Regions from separate parts of the Cupriavidus malaysiensis genome, predicted to be linked through region 1. Evidence: riboswitches for the same ligand, from Rfam matches in the RefSeq annotation. Region 1 holds a riboswitch; the other holds the start of a gene.

Region 1 (8,172 bases):
GACGACGGTTATGCCGTCTACGCCAGCATCGCGGCGCTGGCCGCGCTCGATGCGCAGGGCGTGGAGCGCCCGCGCTGCGTGGGCCTGATCGAGACCTGCGAGGAATCCGGCAGCTATGACCTGCTGCCGTATGTGGACGCGCTGCGCCAGCGCCTGGGGCGGGTCGGCCTGGTGGTCTGCCTGGATTCCGGCGCCGGCAACTACGACCAGCTGTGGCTGACCACCTCGCTGCGCGGCCTGGTGGTGGGCGACCTCGAAGTGGAGGTGCTGGAGGAGGGCATCCACTCGGGCTCCTATGGCGGCATCGCGCCGTCCAGCTTCCGCGTGATGCGCCAGTTGTTCGAGCGCCTGGAGGATGCCGCCACCGGCAATATCCTGCCCGACGCCTTCCATTGCCCGGTTCCGGCCGACCGCCTGCGCGAGACCGAGGCGGCCGCGCGCATCCTCGGCGAGGCGGTATGGAAGGGCATGCCCTGGTCGTGCGGCCAGGACGGCCGGCCGGTGCTGCCGGTGGTGGCCGATCCGCAGGAAGTGCTGCTCAACGCCAACTGGCGGCCCTCGCTGTCGGTCACCGGCGCCGCCGGCCTGCCGTCGCTGGCGGATGCCGGCAATGTGCTGCGCCCGCGCACGGCCTTCAAGCTGTCGCTGCGCTTGCCGCCGCTGGTCGACGCTGCGCGGGCGGCGGCCGATCTCAAGGCCCTGCTCGAACTGGACCCGCCCTACAACGCCAAGGTCACCTTCAAGCCCGCCGCCGGCGCGGCCAACGGCTGGAACGCGCCCGGCCTGGCGCCCTGGCTGGAACAGGCCATGAACACGGCCTCGCGCACCCACTTCGGCCATGACCTGGCCTATATCGGCCAGGGCGGCACCATCCCCTTGATGAACACATTGCAGGCCGGCTTCCCGTCGGCGCAGTTCATGGTGTGCGGCGTGCTGGGGCCGAAGTCCAATGCCCACGGTCCCAACGAGTTCCTGCACGTGCCCTACGCGCGCAAGCTGACGGCGGCCGTCGCCGAGGTGATCGCGGCGGCGCCCTGAGACGCCCTCCCGTCGCCCGCTTCCTGCCACAAGCCTTCGGGCGACGGATAGACAGCGTTTGCGCCGGCGCTCAGCGCGCGCTGGCGCCGGTGGCCGCCACCGCTGCCACGCGCCGCTGGGGCAGGGCGCCGCTGAAGGCGAAGTCCACCTCCGGGGCGCGGCCGCTGATGATGTCGGCGATGGCGCGCCCGGAGCCGCAGCCATGCGTCCAGCCCAGCGTGCCGTGGCCGGTGTTCAGGTAGAGCCCCGCCACGCTGCTGGCGCCGATGTACGGCACGTTGCCCGGCGTGGCCGGGCGCAGTCCGGTCCAGTAGCGCGCCAGTTCCGGGCGGCTCATGCCCGGGAAGATCTCCAGCGTGCGGCGCACGATGGCTTCGCAGCGCAGCGGATTGAGTTCCATCGCATAGCCGTTAAGCTCCGCCGTGCCGGCGATGCGCAGGCGGTCGCCGAAGCGGGAGAAGACCAGCTTGTACTCGTCGTCGGTCAGGCTGACGCTGGGCGCCCGTTCCGCATCGAGCACCGGCAGCGTCGCCGAGTAGCCCTTGGCGGGATAGATATCGAGCTTGATCCCCAGCGGCCGCGCCAGCAGCGGGCTGAAGCTGCCCAGCGCCAGCACGTAGGCATCGGCGCTTTCGAGCTGGTAGGCGCCGCTGTCGTCGGCATATTCCACCGCCCGCATGCCGCCGCCGTCGGCATGCAGCCGCTGCACGCGCACGCCGTAGCGGAAGCGCACGCCGGCCGCCTCGCAACGCGCCGCCAGCGCGGTGGTGAAGCGGTGCACGTCGCCCGACTCGTCCGCGCTGGTGTAGGTGGCGCCGGCCAGGCGCGGCGCGATGGCGGCCAGCGCCGGTTCGATGCGCACCACTTCGTCGGCACCGATGACCTGGCGTTCGCAGCCGAGCTCGCGCATGATGCGGGCCGGCTCGATGGCGGCATCGAACTCCTTGGCGCTGGTGTAGAAGTGGAGGATGCCGCGGCTGAGGTGGTCGTACTCGATGCCTGTTTCGGCGCGCAGCGCCTGCAGGCTGGCGCGGCTGTAGGTGCCCAGGTTGAGCAGCTGGATCATGTTGTGGGTGGAGCGGCGCGCCGAGCATTCGCGCAGGAACTTCAGGCCCCAGGACCACTGTGCGGGATCGGCGCGCAGGCGGAACAGCAGCGGCGCATCCTCCTTGCCCAGCCAGCGCAGCAGTTTCCACGGCGCGGCGGGATTGGCCCAGGGTTCGGCATGGCTGACGGAGATCTGGCCGCCGTTGCCGAAGCTGGTTTCGCGCGCCGCGCCGGCATTGCGTTCGAGCACCACCACTTCGTGGCCAGCCTTGGCGAGATACCAGGCCGAGGCCACGCCGATCACGCCCGCGCCCATCACGATGACTTTCATTTCTCTGGCTCCAGGAAAGCAAAAAGGGGCAGGCGTGCGGTGTCGCACGCCTGCCCCCACTGTCCTTTTGCCTGAGAGATTCGCCTGGTCCACCCGGACTTCGGCTTGCCCCTTCGGCGGCCGCCGGCGCTGGTGTCTGCCAGCCTGCCGCGACGCTCTCCAGTTGGTTCGGTATCCAGTCTGTTGCACCTGAGCGTTTCGGGGGTACGCCTTCGGTAGGAGCGGCACCGGCAGCCTGCCGGGATGCTCCGTTCTCCTGGAACGCGCACCATAGCATGGGCCTGAGCCGGGCGGCAAGCCCCCGCGCCGGGTGGCGCGGGCAGCACGCCGGGCGAGGCGGGGCGGGCGCGGCGGCGGCCGGTGTGCGGACGCTGTGCCGACCCGCTTGTCTCATCCTGAGACACCGCGTGGATCGAAGCGAGACGGTGGCCGCACGCGCCGCGCCGGCGGCCTCGGGGAAAACGAGCAGGCGCGCGCCGGCGCGCTTGAAATCGCCCGGGGCCTCACCTAAAGTCATCCACCACCCGGGCGCCGCCCCGCGCGATGCGCGCCGCCGGGCACAACATAACAAGCCGCACGGAGACAGCCCCCCAATGAGGCAAGCCGCAGACAGCCTTCCCCTCGACGTGCGCACCGCGCGGCGCCAGTTCTTCGACGGCCGGCTGGTGCCGCCCGGCACCATCCCCGAGCGCATCGCCAGTTCCTGGCAGCGTGCCGCCACCTACGGGCTGCGCCCGGGCGACCGCGCGCTCGGCACCAACTTCGTCACGCACAGCCAGTTGCGCCGGCTCGAAGCGGAGCACCAGGCCCTGATCGCCTGCGCCGAAGAGGATATGGCGATCCTGGCGGGCGCGTTTCCGTCGCGCCACTGGCTGGTGTTCTGCACCAACGCCGAAGGCGTGATCGTCAGTTCCACCGTGCAGGGGGGCGCCGGGCCGTCGCAGGCGCGCGCGCTGGTGGGCGGCAAGCGCGTCAGCGAGGCGGCGCTGGGCACCAATGCGCCGGCCTGCGTGCTGAGCGAAGGCGGCCTGCCGATCGAGATCCGCCGCGGCGAGCACTATCTCGAAGAACTGATCGACGTGGTCTGCGCGGCGGCGCCCATCCATGATCCGCACGACAGGCTGGTCGGCGTGCTGGATATCACGGGCTTCGGCATCGACCTGCCGGCCTACGCGCTCAGCCGCGTGCAGGCCGCCGCCATGTCGATCGAGAACCGCATGTACGCCGGCATGGCCGGCTGCCGCATCCTGCGCCTGCACCACGATCCGCGCATGCTGGGCACGCCCGCCGAAGGCATCGTCGCCATTTCGCGCGACGACGTGATCGTCGCGGCCAACCGCGCGGCGCGCCAGATGCTGGGGCGGCCGGGCGGGACCTGGGCGCCGCGCGCGCTCGACGAGGTCTTTGCCGGCGGGCTGCGCGCTGCGGCCGCCGGCGCGGCGGGCGCGGCGACGCTGAACGGACGTGGGGGCGAGCGCTATTTCGTCGCGCTGGAGCCTGCGCCGGCTCCAACACGGGCGCAGGCCGCGACGCCGGGCGCGGGCGCGCCACGGCCATCCACGCCGGCGGCCGCCGGCGCGGCGCAGGGTTGCGTGCTGGCCGACGCCAGGCTGGCGCGGCTGTTCGGCAAGGCGGCCACGGTCCTGCGCGAGCAGGTGCCGGTGATCCTGCTGGGCGAAACCGGCACCGGCAAGAGCATGCTGGCACGCGCGCTGCACGAGGCCAGCCGGCCGGGCCGCGCCTTCGTCTCGCTCAATTGCTCGGCGATCCCGGAAGGGCTGGCCGAAGCCGAGCTGTTCGGCTATGAGGAGGGCGCCTTCACCGGCGGCCGCAAGGGCGGCAGCATCGGCAAGATCGAGCAGGCCAGCCACGGCACCCTGTTCCTGGACGAGATCGGCGACATGCCGCTGGCGCTGCAGGCGCGCCTGCTGAGCGTGCTGCAGGATCGCAGCGTGACGCGCGTGGGCGGCCATCGCGCGATCCCGGTGGACATCTCGGTGATCTGTGCCACCCATCGCGACCTGCCGGCGCTGGTGCGCGCCGGCGCCTTCCGCGAGGACCTGCTGTACCGCCTGAACGGCCTCTCGGTGCAGGTGCCGGCCTTGCGCGAGCGCACCGACCTGGCCGAACTGATCCAGGCGCAGGTCGACGCGCTCGCCGGCGGGCGGCGCAAGCGTCTCGATGCGGACGTGATGGCATTGCTGATGGCGCATGCCTGGCCGGGCAACGTGCGCGAACTGCACCAGGCCCTGCGCGCGGCGCTGGCGCTGTCCGGCGGCGGCGAGACGGTGGGGCGCGAGCACTTCGACGAGACCTGGCTGGCGCAGGCGGCCGCGCTGGCCGTGGCGCCGCCCGTCGCGCACCTGCAGGCCGGCATGCCGGCCGCGCCAGGCGCTGCCACCGCTGCTGCCGCTGCGGTCCCGGCGCGCTCCACCATGCTGGCCGACCTGGAAAGCGAGACGATCGAGCGCACGCTGTCGGAGCTGGGCGGCAACCGCGCGCAGGCGGCGCGCGTGCTCGGCATCTCGCGCGCCACGCTGTACCGCAAGCTGGCGCGGCTGCAGCGCGGCTGAGCGAACGCGCCAGGTGAGCGCGCGCCGGCGTGCCCCGGCGTGCCTTGCGCCGGCCGCGCACGCAGCGTGCATCTCGCACATCCAGCATCCAGCATCCAGCATCCAGCATCCAGCGCATCCAGCGCATCCAGCGCGGCCGTCCTGTCCTCTTCGCCGCTCCTCAGCGGCTTTCCGTTTCCCCCGTCCCCTGCCGATGCCAGTGCCACGTGCCCACCGCAGGCAAGGCACGCGGCTGCCTGTCTCACCGGCGCGAGACAGTGCCCGCTCCTGAGACACCACGGCTGTCGCCGGTGTCTCAAGTCGCGCCGCCGCGCAGGGCATCTCCACGGCGCGGCGTGCGCGCAGCCCCTTCCAGCCGCCTGGCGCCGCGTGTGCCAGGGCAGGCGGCGCGGCAGGCACGCGCTTTGCATTGTGCTCGGGGCGTGGGTGGCCGCGTGCCGTCCCGTCGTTCAGGGCCGCACAGGTCCTCACCGAACAACAGCTCGATAGCTCGATAGCTCAATAGCTCAATCACTCGGCAGCACAAGAAAGAACCAACGAGGAGACCAGGACATGAAAGACATCGCAGGATTGCTGATCGGCGGCAAGCTGGTGCGCGGCAGCGCGGAACTCGAGGTGGTCAATCCCGCCACCGGCGAGGTGTTCACCACCGTGTCGCGCGCCACGGAGCACGAGGCCAATGCGGCCGTGGCGGCAGCCAAGGCGGCCCAGCCGGCCTGGGCCGCGCTCGGCCTGGAGGCGCGCCGCGCGCTGCTGCTGCGCTTCGCCGACGGCCTCGAGGCCAATGCGGAGGACCTTGCCGCGACGCTGGTGCTGGAGCAGGGCAAGCCGCTCGCCGAGGCACGCCAGGAACTGGCGTTCGCGCAGGCCTTCGTGCGCCACATCGCCGGCCTGAGCCTGCCGGTATCCGTGGTGCAGGACGATGCCACCCATCGCATCGAGGTCCATCACCGGCCGCTGGGCGTGGTGGCGGCGATCGCCGCCTGGAACTTCCCGGTGCTGATCGCCGCCTACAAGATCGCGCCGGCGCTGCTGATGGGCAATACGGTGGTGCTCAAGCCCGCGCCGACCACGCCGGTGGCGTCGCTGCAGCTCGGCGCCATGGCCGCCGACATCTTCCCGCCGGGCGTGCTCAACGTGATCACCGACCGCAATGACCTGGGCAGCCTGCTGACCTCCCACCCCGATGTGGCCAAGGTCTCGTTCACGGGCTCCACCGCGACCGGGAAGAAGGTCATGGAGAGCGCCGGGCCGCGCCTGAAGCGCATCACGCTGGAGCTGGGCGGCAACGACGGTGCCATCGTGCTGGACGACGCCGACGTCGCCGAGGTCGCCCCGCGCATCTTCGGCAGCGCCTTCTACAACTGCGGGCAGGTCTGCCTGGCGCTCAAGCGCCTGTACGTGCACGCCTCGCAGTACGACCGCATGTGCGAGGCGCTGGCCGAGCTGGCCAGCCAGGCGGTGGTGGGCAACGGCGCCGATGCCGGTGTCACCATCGGCCCGCTGCAGAACGCCATGCAGTTCGACAAGGCGGGCCGCTTTCTCGCCGCCGCGCGGCGCGATGGCCGCATCCTCGCCGGCGGGGCGCCGCTCAAGGGCGGCGGCTATTTCGTCGCGCCCACCATCGTGCGCGACCTGCCTGACCACAATGCGCTGGTCGCCGAGGAGCAGTTCGCCCCCATCCTGCCGGTGCTGAAGTACGAGCAGATCGACGAGGCGGTGGCCCGCGTCAATGCCTCGCCCTACGGCCTGGGCGGCTCGGTGTGGTCGGCCAGCGAGGACCGCGCGAGCGAGGTGGCGCGCCGCCTCGACGTCGGCACCGCGTGGGTCAACCACCACCTGCATTTCGGCCCGCACATCCCGCTGGTGGGCGCCAAGGAATCCGGTATCGGCGTCGAGTTCGGCACCGAAGGGCTGGCCGAGTTCGCCCAGCTCAGCGTGCTCAACATCGCCCACCGCCAGGTCGGCTGAGCCTGCCGCACGTACGCACGTATGCACGCGCGCGACGCCGCGCGCGTGCCCGCAGCCGCCGCAGCGCGGCGACCAAGACAACGAAAAAGAAGAGAGAAACGGAGGAAACATGAAGCCTGGACAGACGACCCCCGGTCGCCTGCGGCGACGGCTGCGCGCCGTCGCCACCTCGGCCGCCGTGGCGCTGGCCTGCGCGGCCATGCCGGCGCACGCCATCGACGTGGATGCCGGCGACTACACCGCGCTGCCGGCCGGCACCAACCTCGGCCTGCTGTACTACCAGCACGCCGAGCGCGACAAGGTCTATGCCGGCGGCACGCAGGTCGCGGGCGGCAGGTTGAACTCGGACATCGGCATCCTGCGCTATGTGCATTTCATGGACATCGGCGGCTTCACCGTCGATCCGCAGATCCTGCTGCCCTTCGGCGGCCTGCGCGGCAGCAAGGACCTGAGCGCGCTCGGCAGCGGCGCCGGTGTCGCCGATCCCATCCTGGCCGCCACCGTCTGGCTGCTGAACCAGCCCGAGCAGAAGCGCTATTTCGGCATCACCCCCTTCCTCTATGTGCCGGTCGGCAGCTACGACAAGAGCCGGGCGCTGAACCTGGGCGAGAACCGCTGGAAATTCGCCCTGCAGGCCGGCTATATCACGCCGCTGGTGGGCCGCTTCACGCTCGACCTGGTCGCCGACGTGACCTTCTACGGCGCCAACGGCCAGTTCGGCGCGAACTCGGCCCGGCTGACCCAGGATCCGCTGTTCCAGGGCCAGGCGTGGCTGCGCTACGCCGTCACCGACAGCCTGGACCTGCGCGGCGGCCTGTCCTATGCGGCCGGTGGCGAGAGCAAGGTGGATGGGGTGTCGCGCAACGACCGCACCAATACCTCGAAATTCTCGATCGGCGCGGCGTGGTTCCCCAGCCCGACGCTGCAGCTGCTGGCGACCTACGGCCAGGACATCGCGGTGCGCAACGGGCCAATGGAAGGCAGCCGCGTCAACCTGCGGCTGCTCAAGGTGTTCTGAGCCGCGGCCAGCGACAGGAAGCACGGCGACAAGAAGCAACCCGACAAGGACAATATATGGAGACGACCATGAAGGATTCGACAGGCAAGGCCGATGGCGCACGGATGGCGCGCCGCGGGATGACGGCGGCACTGGCGGCGGCACTGACGGCAGGCGCTTTGCTGCCGGCGCTGGCGGGCGCGGCGGGCGGCGCG
Region 2 (8,172 bases), on a different replicon from region 1:
CGGCGCAGTTCGGCCGGATAGGCCAGCAGCGGCGCCGCCTGGCCGTCCAGCCTGACGTCCTGGCCGAGTTCGGCGGCGTCGTCGACGATGGCGTGCAGCAGGGCCAGGATGTCGACCCGCTGGCGCGGCTCGCCGCTGTCGCGGTCGCGCAGGTAGTACAGGGTGGAGTCGATCAGGCCGTTCATCTCGGCCAGGTCCTGGCGCAGGCGGTAGCGCACGTCGCGGTCGTCGACGCGCTCGATGCGCAGGCTCATGCGCGTCAGCGGCGTGCGCAGGTCGTGCGATACGGCGGCGAGGAAGCGCGACTGCTGCCCCATCTGCGTGCGGATGCGCTGCTGCATGTGGTTGAACGCCACCGCTGCGGCGCGCGCCTCGACCGGGCCGGTATCCTCGTCGAGCTGCGGTGCATTGACGTCCTGCGCCAGGCGGCCCGCGCCGCTGGCCAACTGCTGGATCGGCCGCGCCAGCAGGCGGGCACCCACCCAGGAGGCGGCGACGATGGCGGCAAGCTGCAGCAGCAGGCCCGGGCGCGGCGGCCACCAGCCGTGCAGCCGCCGCGGCGGCCCGTGGGGTGGCATCGGCGGTGGCGGCAGGTCGGCGGCGAACAGATCATCGGGCGGCGGCGGTGGCATGCGCCCTGCCTCCAGCCCCGGCGGGCCCGGCGGCATCGCGCCGGAGGGCTGGCCGGGGGTGGCGTGGCGCGCGCCGGCGGCGGTGGTGTCGTGGCGCTCCAGGCCGGGGCGCGGGAAAATGCTCTCGATGACCGTGATGCCGAGCAGGTGCACGGCCAGCATGATGGTGGCCATCACCAGGAACAGGCGCACGAACATGGTGTCGTAGCGCGCCAGCGGACCGCGAAGACGCACGTTCAGCTTTCCACGTTGGCGGTGAAGACGTAGCCCTCGCCGCGCACGGTGCGGATCAGCACCGGATCGCGCGGATCGTCGCGCAGCTTCTGGCGCAGGCGCGACACCAGCAGGTCGATGCTGCGGTCGAACACGTCCAGGTCGCGGCCGCGCGCCTGGTTGATCAGCAGCTCGCGGTCGAGCACGCGGTGCGGATGTTCGATGAAGGTCAGCAGCAGGCGGAATTCGGCATTGGACAGCGGCACCACCGTATCCTCGCCGTCGACCAGCTGGCGCAGCGTGGTGTTGAGCCGCCAGGCGCCGAAGCGCAGTTCGTGCCCGGCGGCGGCGGCCGGACGGCGCTGCCCGCCCTGGCTGCGGCGCAGCACGGTGTGGATGCGCGCCACCAGCTCGCGCATCTCGAAGGGCTTGGTGACGTAGTCGTCCGCGCCGACCTCCAGGCCGACCACGCGGTCCGCCAGTTCGGCGCGCGCCGTCAGCATGATCACCGGCGTGTCGCTCTGCTCGCGGATCTCGCGGCACAGCGCCAGGCCGTTCTCGCCTGGCAGCGACAGGTCGAGAATGACCAGGTCATAGGTCTTGCCGGCCATCGCGGCGCGCATGGCGGCACCGCCCTCGGCACCGTCGGCCGCCATGCCGAAGGTCGACAGGTAGTCGGCCAGCATGGTGCGGATCTGGGTATCGTCGTCGACGACAAGTAGTTGCAGCGGAGCGGAGGCGGTAGCGGTGGATTCCATTCTCATGTCGGCAAGGCGGCATCCGCCGCAGCGCTCACTGTAGCAGCACAGCATACTCTGGCTTTGGCCGCTTTGTATCCACACCGATACAGACGAAAGCCAGGGCCGAACCTGTCTGTACAAGCAAGCGTCGGCGGCGTGACCAAGTGCTCAAGCTGGGCACGAAATCGGGGCATACCATCGAAAAAGTCGGCCATGCGCCGCTTGTTCGCGACCCTGCCATCCGGGGCCGACATCCTTCGTTGTTCACGGAGCCAAACCATGACACGCCCGACCCGCCTTCGGGACGCGCTGCGCCGCGTCCGCTTCCTCCTCAGCCTTGCCGTGCTCGGCGGCGCCTGCTCGCTGGCCTTGCCGGCCCATGCGCTGCAGAACGCCTCGTCCGATCCACCCGCCCGGCCCGGGCCGAACCTTGCACCGCGCGAGGCACTCGGCCTGAATGCCGCGCAGAACGCGCTGTGGCAGGCCGCCGAGTCCGCCACGCGTGAAGCACACGCCCATGCGCTGGAGCTGCGCGCGCGCTTCCTGCGTGAAAGCGGCGACCCCGAGGGCATGCGCGACGGCAGCGCACCGCTGCGCCCGCGCGTCCAGGCGATGGAGCGGCTGCACGATGCGCTGGAGAAGGACCGCCGCGCGGTCGATGAACGCTGGCTGGCGCTGGATGAGAGCCTCGATGCGTCCCAGCGGCGCCGCTTGCGCGCGATGCCCCAGGTGGCGCACTGGCTGGGCCTGATGCCGCCGATGCATGGCATGCACGAGCTGGAGATGGGCCGTCCCGGCGGGCCGGAAGGCAGGGACCAGGCGGGCCCCGGCTTCGACGGGCCGCCGCACTGAGCGCTGCCGGGAGTATCGCGGCGCGCGTGCCACGCCTCGCTGCACCCTGCCGACCTGGCTGCTGCATGCGTGGCGCCGCGGCGTGCAGCGATCGGCGGTGACCGGAATGTGGATAAAAGAACGCCCCCGCGCTTTGGGCCGGGGGCGTCAAACAGGGAAGAACCGGGCACGCATGCCCGACCGCGCAGGACAGAAGGGTTAAGCCCCGCACGGTACCCGCAGCACAAGGCCGCGGACGGGGGTGATCCTAGTCGGCGCGCCGGGGCCGGTCTTGTCTATCTCGTATCCCTATGTATCGACTTTGTATCAGACCCCGGCCTTTCCGTTACCGAGCAGCGCCTTGAGTCCGGCCAGGCGGTCCTTGGGGCTCATGGCCGGGGCCGTGTCCTTGGGCGCCGGCGCCTCTTCCAGCTTCATTTCACCGATGAAGCGCGACGGCTGGCAGGAATAGGTGTCGCGCGCGCGCTTGCGCTTCTTGCACCAGCTGATGTGCAGGCTGCGCTGGGCACGCGTGATGCCGACGTACATCAGGCGGCGCTCTTCCTCGACCTTCTCGTCGCTCATGTCCTCGTCCTCGCGGCAATGGGGCAGGATGCCCTCCTCCACGCCGACCAGGAACACATGCGGGTACTCCAGGCCCTTGGAGGCATGCAACGTCGACAGCCGCACCGCGTCGGGATCTTCTTCGCGGCCCTCGAGCATGCTCATCAGCGCCACCGTCTGTGTCAGCTCGAGCAGGTTCTTGCCCTCGTCGCCGAAGCCGTCGGCGGTGTCGTAGCCAGTGGCCTCGCCCGTGCCGTCGCCACCCTCGGGCTTGGTGCCCTTGCGCTTGAGCCAATCGAGGAATTCCAGCGTGGTGGTCCACCTGGACTGTGCCTGGCGCTCGTCGAAGGTGTCGTAGAGGTAGGCCTCGTAGTGGATGCCTTCCATCAGGTCGTCGAGCACCTGCGTGGCCGGGTCTTTGGCGGCGCGCGCGGCCAGCCGCACCATCGACTCGCAGAACACGCGCAGCGGCTCCAGCTGGCGCGGCTGCAGCTTGCCTTCGATGCCGCCCATCATGGCCGCCTCGAACAGCGAGACCTTGGCCTGGCCGGCGAAGGTGCCCAGCACCTCCAATGTGGTATTGCCGACGCCGCGCCGCGGCGTGGTGATGGCGCGGATGAAAGCAGGGTCGTCGTCCGGATTGGCGATCAGGCGCAGGTAGGCGCAGATGTCCTTGATTTCCGCCTTGTCGAAGAAGCTCTGCCCGCCCGACAGTACATAGGGAATGCGTTCGCGGCGCAGGATCTGCTCGAACAGGCGTGCCTGGTGATTGCCGCGGTACAGGATGGCATAGTCGCGGAACTGCGCGCGGCGCTCGAACTTGTGGGCCGACAGGCGGAACACCACGGACTCCGCCTCATGCTCCTCGTCGTTCATCGGGTTGATGGCGACCGGGTCGCCCATGCCGTGCTCGCTCCACAACTTCTTGTCGAACAGCTTCGGATTGTTGGCGATGACGGCGTTGGCCGCTTCGAGGATGCGCACCGTGGAGCGGTAGTTCTGCTCCAGCTTGATCACTTTCAGGTCGGGGAAATCGGTCTGCAGCAGGCGCAGGTTGTCGAGCGTGGCGCCGCGCCAGCCGTAGATGGCCTGGTCATCGTCGCCGACCGCGGTGAAGGCCGGCGCGCGCAGGTGCGAGCCACCCGCCAGCAGCTTGAGCAGCTGGTACTGGCAGGCATTGGTGTCCTGGTACTCGTCGACCAGGAAGTAGCGCAGGCGGTTCTGCCACTTCAGGCGCACCGTCTCGTCGCGCGCGAACAGTTCGGCCGGCAGGCGGATCAGGTCGTCGAAATCCACCGCCTGGTAGGCATGCAGCGTGGCCACGTAGTTGCGGTAGACCAGCGCGGCCTGGTGCTGGTCGGCATCGGCGGCCTGCGCGATGGCCGCTTCGGGATCGACCATGCCGTTCTTCCACAGCGAGATCGTGCCCTGCACGCTGCGGATCAGCTTCTTGTCGGTGGTGCCGAGCTGTTCCTGCACCAGCCCGAAGCAATCGTCCGAGTCCATGATCGAGAACTGCGGCTTCAGGCCCACGTGCTCGGCCTCGGCGCGCAGGATCTGCACGCCGAGCGAGTGGAAGGTACAGACCGTCAGCTGCTTGAGCGGCAGACGCTTGCCTTCGCGCGTGGTCTTGCCTTCCATCAGCTTGCCGATGCGCTCCTGCATCTCCTTCGCCGCCTTGTTGGTGAAGGTGACGGCGGCGATGTGGCGGGGCTCGAAGCCCTTGTCCTCGATCAGGTGGGCGATCTTCTGCGTGATCACCCTGGTCTTGCCCGAGCCGGCGCCGGCCAGTACCAGGCAGGGACCATCGAGATAGCGGACAGCTTCGGATTGGGCGGGATTGAGTCCGTGGGTCATGCGCGGGAAGACAGCGTGGATGTGTGACGGGAACGGCCGGGCCGCGGATGCGGTGCGGCGTGTGCAGGATCCGGCGCGCCTCGGCACCGTGCAAGCGAAGGATGTTAACACGCGCCGCCGCCAGGCCAGGCTGCTCGACGAGGCCTTTGTCCCCGGCCGTCATGTAACGCGCCGTAATGCTCTGTAATGAAAAGTAATGGCCGGGATCGCGTCCCGGATGGCGGTCTCTAAGAAGGATAGAGAGCTTGTATGACGGCTGCTCCAACACTGCTTCAACCAGGTGTGGCCTCATCATCACATGGGAGCTGTCCTATGCGAACACAGAAGCGAGCACGTCCGGCCCTGGCCAAGGCCATCCTGATCAGCACCACGCTGGTGGCGTTCGCCGGCTGCGCGGACATGTCGCCCAAGCAGCGCAACACCGCCATCGGCGCCGGTATCGGCGCGGTCGGGGGTGCAGTGCTGACTGGCGGCGATGCGCTGGGCACCGTCGGCGGCGCGGCCGTGGGCGGTGTCATCGGCAACGTCACCACCCCGAACCGCAGGGGCCGGTGAGCCCTGCCCCGCCGGCCCGGGGCGCGTTGACAAAGCGGGGGGCGTCCCGTACATTGCGCGCATCCGGCCGGGAGAGCGCGCGAGGCATCGCGCCGCCGAAGGGGTATCACCCGAAAACTCTCAGGCACCATGGACTGGTCGGATCGGCGGGCAATATGCACACGATGCACGCCGTACTCTGGAGAGCGACACCCGCCATCGTTCGCATGAATGACGGTGAGCGTGTCCACCGAAGGGGCGCGCAGGGCCCGGTTCCGCCAGGAGCCACCCTGTAATCTCTCAGGTATCGAGGACAGAGGGGTCATCCGCCGCAGCGGATTCGCAGCACGACGCGCGCGAGCCATGCGGCGGATGGCCCTTTTTTCGTTTTCGCAACCGCAGAGATCCGTCCCCGAGGAACCCATGACGCTCCAGGCCACGCCCCTCAATGCCATCCACCGCGCCCTCGGCGCCCGCATGGTCGACTTCGGCGGCTGGGACATGCCGGTCAACTACGGCTCCCAGATCGAGGAACACCACGCCGTGCGCAGCGACGCCGGCATGTTCGACGTCTCCCACATGTGCGTGGTCGACCTCGCCGGTCCCCACGTGCGCGCCTTCCTGCGCGGCCTGCTGGCCAACAACGTGGACAAGCTGCAGACGCCGGGCAAGGCGCTCTACTCCTGCATGCTCGACGACAAGGGCCACGTCATCGACGACCTGATCGTCTACTTCTTCGCCGAAGACCGCTTCCGCCTGGTGGTCAACGCCAGCACCGCACCCACCGATATCGAATGGATCCGCGCCCGCAATGCCGCCACCGGCAGCGGAGTCGCGATCACGCCGCGGCGCGCCGACAACGCCCCCGCGGGCGTGGCGCCGCTGGCCATCGTCGCGGTGCAGGGCCCGAACGCGCGCGCCAAGGTATGGGGCGCCTTCCCCAGCACCCAGCCGAGCGAAGCGCTCAAGCCCTTCAACGCCCTCGTGGTACAGGACCCGGCCATCGGCGAAATCATGGTCGCACGCACCGGCTACACCGGCGAGGACGGCTTCGAGCTGGTGGTGCCGGCCGACAACGTCGCCGCGGTGTGGGAAAAGCTGGATGCCGCCGGCGTGCGCCCGGCCGGCCTGGGCGCGCGCGACACGCTGCGCCTGGAAGCGGGCATGAACCTGTATGGACAGGACATGGATATCCACACTTCGCCGCTGGATGCGGGCCTGGCCTGGACCGTCGACCTGCAGAGCGAACGCGACTTCACCGGCAAGGCCGCCCTGCTGGCCGACGGCCAGAAGGCCGCCTTCGCCGGCCTGGTCCTGCGCGACAAGGGCGGCGTGCTGCGCGCCCACCAGACCGTCGTCACGCCCGCCGGCAACGGCGAGACCACCAGCGGCACCTTCAGCCCGACCCTGTCCCTTTCGATCGCCTTCGCCCGCCTGCCGCTGGGCGCGCAACCCGGCGACAGCGTCGAAGTGGAGATCCGCGGCCGCAAGCTGGCGGCGACTGTGGTTAAACTGCCGTTTGTGCGCAATGGCAAGGCACTCGTGAGCTGACGCTCGCAACGGTCAAACAAGGTCAAGAGCCAACGGTCATGGCGCGCCCGCGCGCGGGCGCGCCCAGAACAGACGAACCAACCGAATCCGGAGAATCCACATGAACTTCCCCCCCGAACTCAAGTACACCGAGTCGCATGAGTGGGTGCGCGTCGAAGCCGACGGCACGCTGACCATCGGCATCACGGACCATGCGCAGGACGCGCTGGGCGACATCGTCTTCCTCGAGCTGCCCGAAGTGGGCCGCAGCGTCGGCGCCGGCGACGCGCTGGCCGTGGTCGAGTCGGTCAAGGCCGCCTCCGACATCTACGCGCCGGTGGCCGGCGAGGTCATCGCCATCAACGACGCCGCCAGCGCCGAGCCGGAGAGCGTCAACGCCAACGCCTTCGAGGCCTGGCTGTTCAAGCTGAAGCCGGCCAACGCCGACGACGTCAACGGCCTGATGTCGGCCGACGCCTACAAGGCCAGCGTCGGCGCCTGACGCCGCGCGGCCCCGGCGACGGGGCCGCCGAGACCGAACGACCGCGCGGCGGCCGGCCGACCACCGGCGCCGCGCCTGACGAGACCCCTGCCATGAATGCCCCGCTGCCCATGAACGCCGCCCACGCCCGTCCCACGCTGGCCGAACTGGAGGCGCGCGACGCCTTCGCCGGACGCCACATCGGCCCCGACGCCGCCGAACAACAGCACATGCTGAAGGTGCTCGGCTACGACAGCCGCGCCGCGCTGATCGACGCCGTGATCCCCGCCGCCATCCGCCGCCGCGACCCGCTGCCGCTGGGCGAGTTCGCCGAGCCGCTCAGCGAGGAAGCCGCGCTGGCCAGGCTGCGCGCCCTCGCCGGCAAGAACAAGGTGTTCAAGAGCTTCATCGGCCAGGGCTACTACGACACGCATACACCCGCCGTGGTGTTGCGCAATATCTTCGAGAACCCGGCCTGGTACACCGCTTACACGCCCTACCAGCCCGAGATCTCGCAGGGCCGCCTGGAAGCGATGCTGAACTTCCAGCAGATGGTCACCGACCTGACCGGCCTCGACATCGCCAATGCCTCGATGCTGGACGAGGGCACCGCCGCCGCCGAGGCGATGACGCTGCTGCAGCGCGTCAACAAGCATGCCTCGCAGACCTTCTACGTCGCCGACGACGTGCTGCCGCAGACGCTGGAAGTGGTACGCACGCGCGCCAAGCCGCTCGGCATCGAGGTCAAGGTCGGCCCCGCCGCCGAGGCCGCGGGTGCGCATGCCTTCGG

The links. Region 1 has a riboswitch for glycine ahead of BKK80_RS28695 (D-amino acid dehydrogenase). Riboswitches for the same ligand answer to the same signal wherever they lie in the genome.
Region 2: it holds a riboswitch for glycine, as region 1 does, so the genes downstream of both, gcvT (glycine cleavage system aminomethyltransferase GcvT) here and BKK80_RS28695 (D-amino acid dehydrogenase) in region 1, are expected to answer to the same signal.

Annotation. Positions count from the first base shown of each region.
Region 1 is NZ_CP017755.1:2,064,008-2,072,179, reverse strand. It holds gene BKK80_RS28700 (M20/M25/M40 family metallo-hydrolase) at 1-1,038, shown strand, start outside; gene BKK80_RS28695 (D-amino acid dehydrogenase) at 1,109-2,416, opposite strand; glycine riboswitch at 2,466-2,589, opposite strand; gene BKK80_RS28690 (sigma-54-dependent Fis family transcriptional regulator) at 3,010-4,989, shown strand; gene BKK80_RS28685 (aldehyde dehydrogenase family protein) at 5,542-6,960, shown strand; gene BKK80_RS28680 (transporter) at 7,070-7,978, shown strand; gene BKK80_RS28675 (PQQ-dependent dehydrogenase, methanol/ethanol family) at 8,047-8,172, shown strand, end outside.
Region 2 is NZ_CP017754.1:104,508-112,679, forward strand. It holds gene BKK80_RS00520 (ATP-binding protein) at 1-830, opposite strand, end outside; gene BKK80_RS00525 (response regulator) at 869-1,603, opposite strand; gene BKK80_RS00530 (hypothetical protein) at 1,865-2,437, shown strand; gene BKK80_RS00535 (UvrD-helicase domain-containing protein) at 2,744-4,837, opposite strand; gene BKK80_RS00540 (glycine zipper 2TM domain-containing protein) at 5,150-5,392, shown strand; glycine riboswitch at 5,451-5,539, shown strand; glycine riboswitch at 5,561-5,698, shown strand; gene gcvT (glycine cleavage system aminomethyltransferase GcvT) at 5,795-6,922, shown strand; gene gcvH (glycine cleavage system protein GcvH) at 7,023-7,403, shown strand; gene gcvP (aminomethyl-transferring glycine dehydrogenase) at 7,496-8,172, shown strand, end outside.